2 regions of the Tessaracoccus lacteus genome follow, and region 1 is predicted to be linked to the other one. Evidence: predicted binding sites of a transcription regulator. Region 1 holds the regulator's gene; the other holds the start of a gene.
What was found. The regulator HrcA, encoded in region 1, represses chaperone genes, less so after heat shock. The targets are predictions, from matches to a motif close to TTGGCACTCGNNNNNNNCGAGTGCCAA.

Region 1 (4,326 bases):
CCACCACCGTGCCGGTCAGGCCGAGTCCCGCGCCGTTGCTGAGCAGGACCGACTCGCCGGGGGCGATGCGCTTCACGATGCCGTGGTGCGCCTCCTCCCCTACGACGGCGATCCTCGAGCCGACGGCGACGGACTCGTCGAAGTCGGCCAGGAACAGCGGGAAGGTCACGAGGTGAACCACTCGGAGAGCTTGCCGAGCACGCCCTTGCCGTGCTTCGCGGTCTCCGCCTCCGGGTGGTCCTCGCGGCGCGACTCGGCGAGCTGGCGCAGCAGGTCCCGCTGGTGATCGTCCAGCTTCGTCGGGGTCTGCACGAGCACGGTGACGCCGAGCTCGCCGCGGCCGCCGCCGCGCAGCTTCGGCACGCCGCGGTCCTTCAGCGCGATGCGGGTGCCGGACTGCGTGCCGGCCGGGATGTCGACGGCGACGCTGCGGTCGGCCGGGTCGGAGCCCTCCCACTCGGCCTCGAGCGTCGTGACGTCGACGGTGGTGCCGAGCGCCGCGGCCGTCATGGGCAGCTTCACGACCATCTCGAGGTTGTCGCCGTCGCGGCGGAACGTCTCGTGGTCGGCGACGGACAGCTCGACGTAGAGGTCGCCGGCGGGGCCGCCGCCGGGGCCGACCTCGCCCTGCGCCTCCAGGTGGATGCGGATGCCGGTGCTGACGCCCGCGGGGATCTTGACCTGCAGCGTCCGGGTGGTGCGGACGCGGCCCTCGCCGGAGCACTCCGAGCAGGGCTGCGGGATGATCGTCCCGTAGCCGCGGCACGTCGGGCAGGCCTGCGTGGTGCGGATGTCGCCGAGGAAGCTGCGCTGGATCGCGGTGACCTCGCCGGCGCCGTCACACGTCGAGCACGTGACGGGCTCGGAGCCGGGCTCGCCGCCCTTGCCGGAGCACTTCGGGCACACGACAGCGGTGGCGACCTTGACGGGCTTGGTCACCCCGAAGACGGCCTCGTGCAGCTGCAGGGTGACGCGCACCAGCGCGTCCTGGCCCTGGCGCACGCGCGAGCGCGGGCCGCGGCCGCCGGCCTGGCCGAACATCGCGTCGACGAGGTTGGTGAAATCGAAGCCCCCGGAGAATCCGCCGCCGAAGCCGCTGAAGCCCGCGGAACCGGCGCCGGACATCGGGTCTCCGCCGCGGTCGAACACGGCGCGCTTGTTCGAGTCGCTCAGCACCTCGTAGGCCTCGCTGAGCTCCTTGAACTTCTCGGCCGCGTCGGCGTCGTCGGGCGCGACGTCGGGGTGCACCCTCATGGCGCGGCGACGGTACGCCTTCTTGATGGCCTCAGGGGTTGCGTCGCGCTCGACGCCGAGGATGTCGTAGTAGTCCTTGGTCATGTCTCTTCTCGGTTGGGACGTCAGCCTTCGGTGAGGATTCGGCTCACGTAGCGTGCCACGGCGCGGACCGCGGCGATGGTGGAGGGATAGTCCATGCGGGTGGGTCCGACGACCCCCAGCGAGGCGCCGTACTGGGCGCCGTAGCCAGCGGCCACCAGGCTGGTCGCGTGGAAGCCCTGCGCCCGGTTCTCCTGGCCGATGCGCACGGTGACGTCGTCGCCCGCGGCCTCGCCCAGGAGCCGGAGCAGCACGACCTGCTCCTCGAGCGCCTCCAGCAGCGGCCGCATGTTGGCCTCGAACGCGGTGCCAGCGAGGTTCGGGACGCCCGCGACGAGAACCTGCGAGGCGGGCTGCGTCGCGATGGCCTCGAGGACCGCGGCCACGACCGGGCCGGCCAGCGCCCGGTCCTCCGGGGCGATGGTCTCCAGGAACCCGGCGAGCACGCTGGCGGCGTCGGCCGCCGTCTGACCGATGATCGCCGAGGCGATCCGGCCCCGCAGCGCCTGCAGGCGCGGCTCGTCGAGCACCGGGGCCTCGAGGGTCGTCTGGTCGACGCGCCCGTTGGACTGCACGACGATGACCAGGAGCCGCTCGGGGCTCAGCGTCACGAGGTCGAGGTGCCGGATGACGTCGCGCTGCGCGATGGGGTACTGCACGATGGCGACCTGGCGGGTCAGCTGGGCGAGCAGCCTGACCGTGCGGCTGACGAGGTCGTCGACGTCGGCCGTCCCGCCGAGGAAGGTCGTGATGGCCGTGCGCTCCGCGGTCGACAGCGGCTTGACCTTCGACAGCTTGTCGACGAACAGCCGGTAGCCCTTGTCCGTGGGGATGCGTCCGGCGCTGGTGTGGGGCTGCATGATGTAGCCCTCCTCCTCCAGCGCGGCCATATCGTTGCGCACGGTGGCGGCGGACACGTCGAGCTGGTGGCGCTCGACAAGGGCCTTGGAGCCGACGGGCTCGCGGCTGGCCACGTAGTCGGTAACGATGGCCTTGAGGACCTCGAGTTTGCGGTCGTCCAGCATGTCACCTCCCGTGGATTCCTGGCACTCTCGGATGCCGAGTGCCAGTGTAGCGCCGAATTATGATGTGACCCATGTCGATGACTTGGGCCCCCGTGACGAACCGCGTACTCGTGACCCGCCTCGAGCCCCACCGGGTGAACTCGACGCTGGTGATCGGCGAGGACGCCGCCCTGCTCGTCGACGCCGGGAACACGCCCGCGCAAGGGGCGGAGCTGCTCGCCTCAGCCGAGGAGCGAGCGGGTGTGCCCGTGACGCACGTGATCCTCACGCACGCACACGAGGACCACTACGGCGGCCTGAAGGGCATGGGAGAGGTCGAGTCGCTGGCCCACGAGAACCTGACGGCGGTGCCGGTGACCCGCACCTTCTCGATGGCCGTCTCGCTGGACCTGGGCAACCAGCGGGTCGAGGCGCTCCACTTCGGCGAGGCCCACACCCGCAGCGACGTCGTGGTGTTCGTTCCTGGCGAAAACGTGGTGATCGCCGGGGACCTGCTCGAGGAGGGCGCGGACATCCAGGTGGACGAGACCAGCAACCTCAGCAACTGGCCGACGTTCCTCGACGGAGTGCTGGGCGCCACCAACGCGACCACGCGGTTCGTCCCAGGCCACGGCGACGTGGTCGACCGTGACTTCGCGTTCATCGCCCGCGCCGAGATCTCGATGCTCTACGGGCAGACGGAGATGCTGATCCAGCAGGGCACCGCGCTGGAGGACGCGGCGGCCGCGACCGAGTGGCCGTTCTCTGCCGAGACGCTCGCCGTCGCACTGCCGAAGGCCTACGCGGAGCTGGCCGCCAAGGGCATCACGCCGAGGAAGCAGCTGCCGATCTTCGGCCTCTGACACCTCCGGACACGAGGAGAGGGCGGCGCCTCCCCCCATGGGAGGCGCCGCCCTCTGGTGTCAGGTCAGCGCAGGCCGTCGGTGAACTTGCGCACCGCGGCGGTGTAGCGCAGCTCGGCGGCGAACCCACGGGTGGTGGTGTTCTCGTCGATCAGCGCCAGTTCGATGTCGGCCATGTCGGAGAAGTCCTCGAAGTGCTCGAGGCCCGCGGCGGTCGACATCACGGTGTGGTGCGCGGCGCCGGCGGTGATCCAGCACTCGGCGGACGTCGACAGGTTCGGGCGGGGCTCCCAGACGGCGCGCGCGACCGGCAGGTTCGGCAGCGGCTGGTCGGGCTCGACGACGTCGACCACGTTGGCGGTCAGGCGGAAGCGGTCGCGCAGGTCGGACATGGCCACGACGATGGCCTCGCCCGGGTCCGTGTTGAAGACCAGGCGAACCGGGTCCTCGCGGTCGCCGATGCCGAGCGGATGGATCTCCAGCGTCGGCTTCGAGGTGGTCAGCGACGGGCAGACCTCGAGCATGTGTGCGCCGAGGATCTTCTGCTTGCCGGGGGTCAGCTCGTAGGTGTAGTCCTCCATCAGCGAGGCGCCGCCGGGCAGGCCGTAGCCCATCACCTTGGCCAGCCGCACGAGGATAGCGGTCTTCCAGTCGCCCTCGGCGCCGAAGCCGTAGCCGTCGGCCATCAGGCGCTGCACTGCCAGGCCGGGGAGCTGCCTCAGGCCGCCGAGGTCCTCGAAGGTATCGGTGAAGCCCTTGGCTCCCACCGACTCGAGGAAGCCGCGCATCGCGATCTCCTGGCGCGCACCGTAGCGCAGCGACTCGTGACGGTCCCCGCCCTTGCGGAGCTCGGGGGCCACGTCGTAGAGGTCCTCATAGGTGGCGACCAGCGCATCGACGTCCGCGTCGGAGACGGCCTCGACGGCGGCGACGACCTCGTTGACGCCCCACGTGTTGATGGAGACGCCGAGCTTGTGCTCCGCCTCGGTCTTGTCGCCCTCGGTGACGGCGACGTTGCGCATGTTGTCGCCGAAGCGGGCGAGCTTCATGGTGCGCAGCTCGGCCCAGCCGGTGGCGGCGCGCGCCCAGACGGCGACCTTGTGCTGCACGTCGGCGTGGCTGGC
Region 2 (4,326 bases), 1.2 Mb from region 1:
TCCCCCTTTGAGCCTCTGAGTTCTCCCGGGTCGTTGAGCCTGTCGAAACGCCCTGAGCGCAGCGAAGGGTCACCGTGCATCGTGGTTTCCGTCGGCCGGCCGACGGAAACCACGATCGACCTCGCCCGAACGCGCAGGAGGGCGGCCCCTGACGGGACCGCCCTCCGGTAACGGGTGCTGGATGGCTCAGAAGCCGCCCATGCCGCCCATCTCGTCCATGCCGGGGGCGCCGGCGGGGGCAGCCTTCTCGGGCTTGTCCGCGACGACGGCCTCGGTGGTGAGGAACAGCGCGGCGATCGACGCGGCGTTCTGCAGAGCCGAGCGGGTGACCTTGGCCGGATCGATGATGCCGGCCTCGACCATCTTGACGTACTCGCCGGTGGCGGCGTTGAGGCCCTCGCCCGCGGGAAGGTTCGCGACCTTCTCCGCCACGACGCCGCCCTCGAGGCCGGCGTTGTGCGCGATCTGCTTGAGCGGCGCGGAGGCGGAGGCGAACACGATCTGCGCGCCGACGGCCTCGTCACCGGTCAGGCCCTCGACCGAGGCGGCCTTGGATGCCTGCAGCAGCGCGACGCCGCCACCGGGGATGATGCCCTCCTCGACCGCAGCCTTGGCGTTACGGACGGCGTCCTCGATGCGGTGCTTGCGCTCCTTGAGCTCGACCTCGGTGGCCGCGCCGACCTTGATGACGGCAACACCGCCGGCCAGCTTGGCCAGGCGCTCCTGCAGCTTCTCGCGGTCGTAGTCGGAGTCCGAGTTCTCGATCTCGCGGCGGATCTGGGTCACGCGACCCTCGATCTGAGCCGAGTCACCGGCGCCCTCGATGATGGTGCACTCGTCCTTGGTGACGAGCACGGAGCGGGCGCGGCCGAGCAGGTCGAGGGTGACGGCGTCGAGCGACAGGCCGACCTCCTCGGAGATGACCTGGCCACCGGTGAGGATGGCGATGTCGGTCAGCATGGCCTTGCGGCGGTCGCCGAAGCCGGGCGCCTTGACGGCGATCGACTTGAAGGTGCCGCGGATCTTGTTGACGATCAGGCCGGCAAGGGCCTCGCCCTCGACGTCCTCGGCGATGACCAGCAGCGGCTTGCCGGACTGCATGACCTTCTCCAGGACGGGCAGCAGGTCCTTCAGCGAGCCGACCTTGGAGTTGGCGATCAGGATGTACGGGTCATCGAGGGTGGCCTCCATGCGCTCCGTGTCGGTGACGAAGTACGGGGAGATGTAGCCCTTGTCGAAGCGCATGCCCTCGGTGAGCTCGAGCTCCAGGCCGAAGGTGTTCGACTCCTCGACGGTGATGACGCCTTCCTTGCCGACCTTGTCCATCGCCTCGGCGATGATCTCGCCAACGGTGGAGTCAGCGGCGGAGATCGACGCGGTGGCGGCGATCTGCTCCTTGGTCTCGACGTCGATCGCCATCTCGGCGATCTTTCCGACGATCGCCTCGACGGCCGTCTCGATGCCCTTCTTCAGGCCCATCGGGTTGGCACCGGCGGACACGTTGCGCAGGCCCTCGCGGACCATCGCCTGTGCCAGCACGGTGGCGGTGGTGGTGCCGTCGCCAGCGACGTCGTCAGTCTTCTTGGCGACCTCCTTGACGAGCTCGGCACCGATGCGCTCGTAGGGATCCTCGAGCTCGATCTCCTTGGCGATGGACACGCCATCGTTGGTGATCGTGGGGGCGCCCCACTTCTTCTCCAGGACGACGTTGCGGCCCTTGGGGCCCAGCGTCACCTTGACCGCGTCGGCCAGGGTGTTCATGCCGCGCTCAAGGCCGCGGCGCGCGTCTTCGTTGAACTCAATCAGCTTTGCCATGGTGGTTCGGGAGTCCTCCCGTCGATGGGGTGCGAGCACCCCGGGATTTGCTTCAGTGTCTTGTTGTGCGAACCGGTCGGTGCCCGCGACGGACGGCAAGTTGCCTCACCTGCGATTCGGTAGCACTCGACCTCGCCGAGTGCTAGATCCATTATTAGCACTCGACCCAAGAGAGTGCAAAGACCTCCGGCCCGTCGAGGCGCGTCGGGGCTGGCCGACACCGTCGGGCACTAGCCTCGCTGCCAGTCGGCCGCAGGAGGTACCCATGGATCTGTCGAGATGGCTGCGCGACGCCGCCAATCTGGTGAACCTGTCGACGCCGCTCGGGCTGACCCTGGCGGTCGCGGGACGAGGCAGGCTGCGCAGGCTGGGCCATCTGGTGGTGTTCGATCACGTCCGGCTGCCCGTCACCGACGCCGGCGCCATGACCGTCGGCTCCGTGGTGCTCGTGTTCCGCGACAGCCTGGAGAAGGCGGAGAGCCGGACCCCGACGGTGCTCGCGCACGAGGAGCAGCACGCCTGGCAGTGGGCCTACTGCCTGGGGCTGCCGTTCCTGCTGTTCTACTTCGTGCAGGTGGGCTGGTCGCTGCTCCGGACCGGAGACCGGGCGGCGGCCAACTTCTTCGAGGTGCAGGCCGGCCTGGCCGACGGCGGCTACCGGGAACGTGCGCGGCGCCCGCTCCGGGAAGGCATCGCGGCGCTGCTGCGCCAGGGCCGTTGAACCGTGCCCCGGACGCCACCCTTACCGACCGACGCCACCCGTAACGACGGCCGCCACCCGTAACGACGGCCGCCACCCGTAACGACGGACGCCACCCGTAACGACGGACGCCACCCTTCTTCGCACCTGCCACCGCCATGGCGGTGGCATGTGTCGAGACGGGTGGCGTCTGCACGGAAGGGTGGCGTCTGCACGTAAGGGTGGCGTCCGGGGCGGTGGTGGCAGCGGTTCCCCTCGTCAGCGCTGGCGCGCTTCCTCGGCGCCTTTCGACAAGCTCAAGGAACCGGACAGGACGAGCTCGAGGAACCGGACAGGACAAGCTCGAGGAACCGGACAGGACAAGCTCAAGGAACCCGACAGGACAAGCTCAAGGAACCGGATCGTTGAGCTTGTCGAAACGCCCTGAGCGGAGCGAAGGGGCCGACTCAGCCCTGCAGCCGGCGGGCTGACCGCGCAGACTGGCGCTGGACGCGCATCCGGCGCAGGCGCTTCACCAGGAGCGGTTTGTAGGCCAGCGCCTCAGGGGTGTCGATCAGCGTGTTCAGGTGCTGGTAGTACCTGGCCGCCGTCATGGAGAAGTGCTCCATGATCGCCTGCTCCTTCGGCACCGACGACGTGAACCAGCTGTCCTCGAAATCGAGGATGGCGGCGTCACGCTCGGCCAGATCGGCTGCGCCGGCGAAGGAGAGGGCCTCGGACATGGCCGCCATTCTAGGCGCAAACCACACCCATGTCATTCACCCCGGCCCCAAGCCCGCGCACAACTGTGACCTGGCCCCAGCACTCGGGCTGTACGCGCTTGCTGGGGGCCAGGCCACTCTTCTGCACGGGAAGCCGGGCGATAGGGAGTCAGGCAGCGGGCAGCGGCCGCACGGCGGGCGACGAAGCAGCGGGCGGGCGGTGGCTCTGGGCTGCGACCGCGGCACTTTCGTGCCCCTCTCCACCGCTCGCCCGGGCGGACGTGTTCTGGTCGCGCTAGTCTCATAGCGCTGAGAAGAACTGACCATCAACGACGAGGACAAACAGATTCCATGCGCAGACTGAACGGATTCGTGCAGCGCTTCGCCTGGGGCAGCGAGGACGCCATCCCCGGAATCCTGGGGGTGGACCAGGACGGACTCCCCTGGGCTGAGTACTGGCTGGGCACGCATCCGAACGGGCCGGCCACGCTCGACGACGGAAGCCCGCTCTCCGAACTCCTGATGGAAACCCCCGAGTGCCTCGGCGAGGCGACGCGCACCTCCTTCGGGGGCAGGCTGCCCTTCATGGTCAAGCTGCTGTCGGCCTCGTCTCCGCTCAGCCTGCAGGCGCACCCCTCGAGGGAGCAGGCGGTCGTCGGCTACGCGAAGGAGTCTCTGCAGGGTCTGCACCCGAGCGACCCCCGCCGCTCGTACAAGGACGACTGGCCCAAGCCGGAGGCCATCGTCGCTCTGACGCCCTTCGAGGGCCTCCTCGGGTTCCGCGCCCCTCAGGAGACCGCCGGCCTGTTCGAGGCGCTGGGCGTCGACGAGGAGCTGACGTCGGTCATCGGCCCGCTCCGCGACCGCCGCGACGCCCCCGCGCTCCAGGAGGTCTTCCTCGACGTGCTGTCGATGGAGGACCGACGACACCTCGTCGACGTGGTGCTCGCCGCCGCCGTCAACCACCTCGACTCTCCCGGCCGGCTCGGCATGTTCGCCCGTACGGCCGTCGAGCTCGACGAGCACTTCCCCGGCGAGCCGGGGATCCTGGCTGCACTGCTGCTGAACCGCTTCTCCCTGCAACCCGGAGAGGCCGTTGCCCTCGAGGCG

Region 2: a site for HrcA is predicted at 1,970-1,996, ahead of groL (chaperonin GroEL). Genes of this name have one in related genera too.

Annotation. Positions count from the first base shown of each region.
Region 1 covers NZ_CP123967.1:1,261,825-1,266,150, reverse strand. Annotated here, with positions in the region: gene QH948_RS05690 (16S rRNA (uracil(1498)-N(3))-methyltransferase) at 1-169, opposite strand, end outside; gene dnaJ (molecular chaperone DnaJ) at 166-1,338, opposite strand; gene hrcA (heat-inducible transcriptional repressor HrcA) at 1,359-2,360, opposite strand; gene QH948_RS05675 (MBL fold metallo-hydrolase) at 2,432-3,202, shown strand; gene araA (L-arabinose isomerase) at 3,268-4,326, opposite strand, start outside.
Region 2 covers NZ_CP123967.1:2,508,883-2,513,208, forward strand. Annotated here, with positions in the region: gene QH948_RS11700 (Lrp/AsnC family transcriptional regulator) at 1-11, shown strand, start outside; gene groL (chaperonin GroEL) at 187-1,815, opposite strand; gene QH948_RS11710 (hypothetical protein) at 2,081-2,536, shown strand; gene QH948_RS11715 (DUF3263 domain-containing protein) at 2,962-3,237, opposite strand; gene manA (mannose-6-phosphate isomerase, class I) at 3,568-4,326, shown strand, end outside.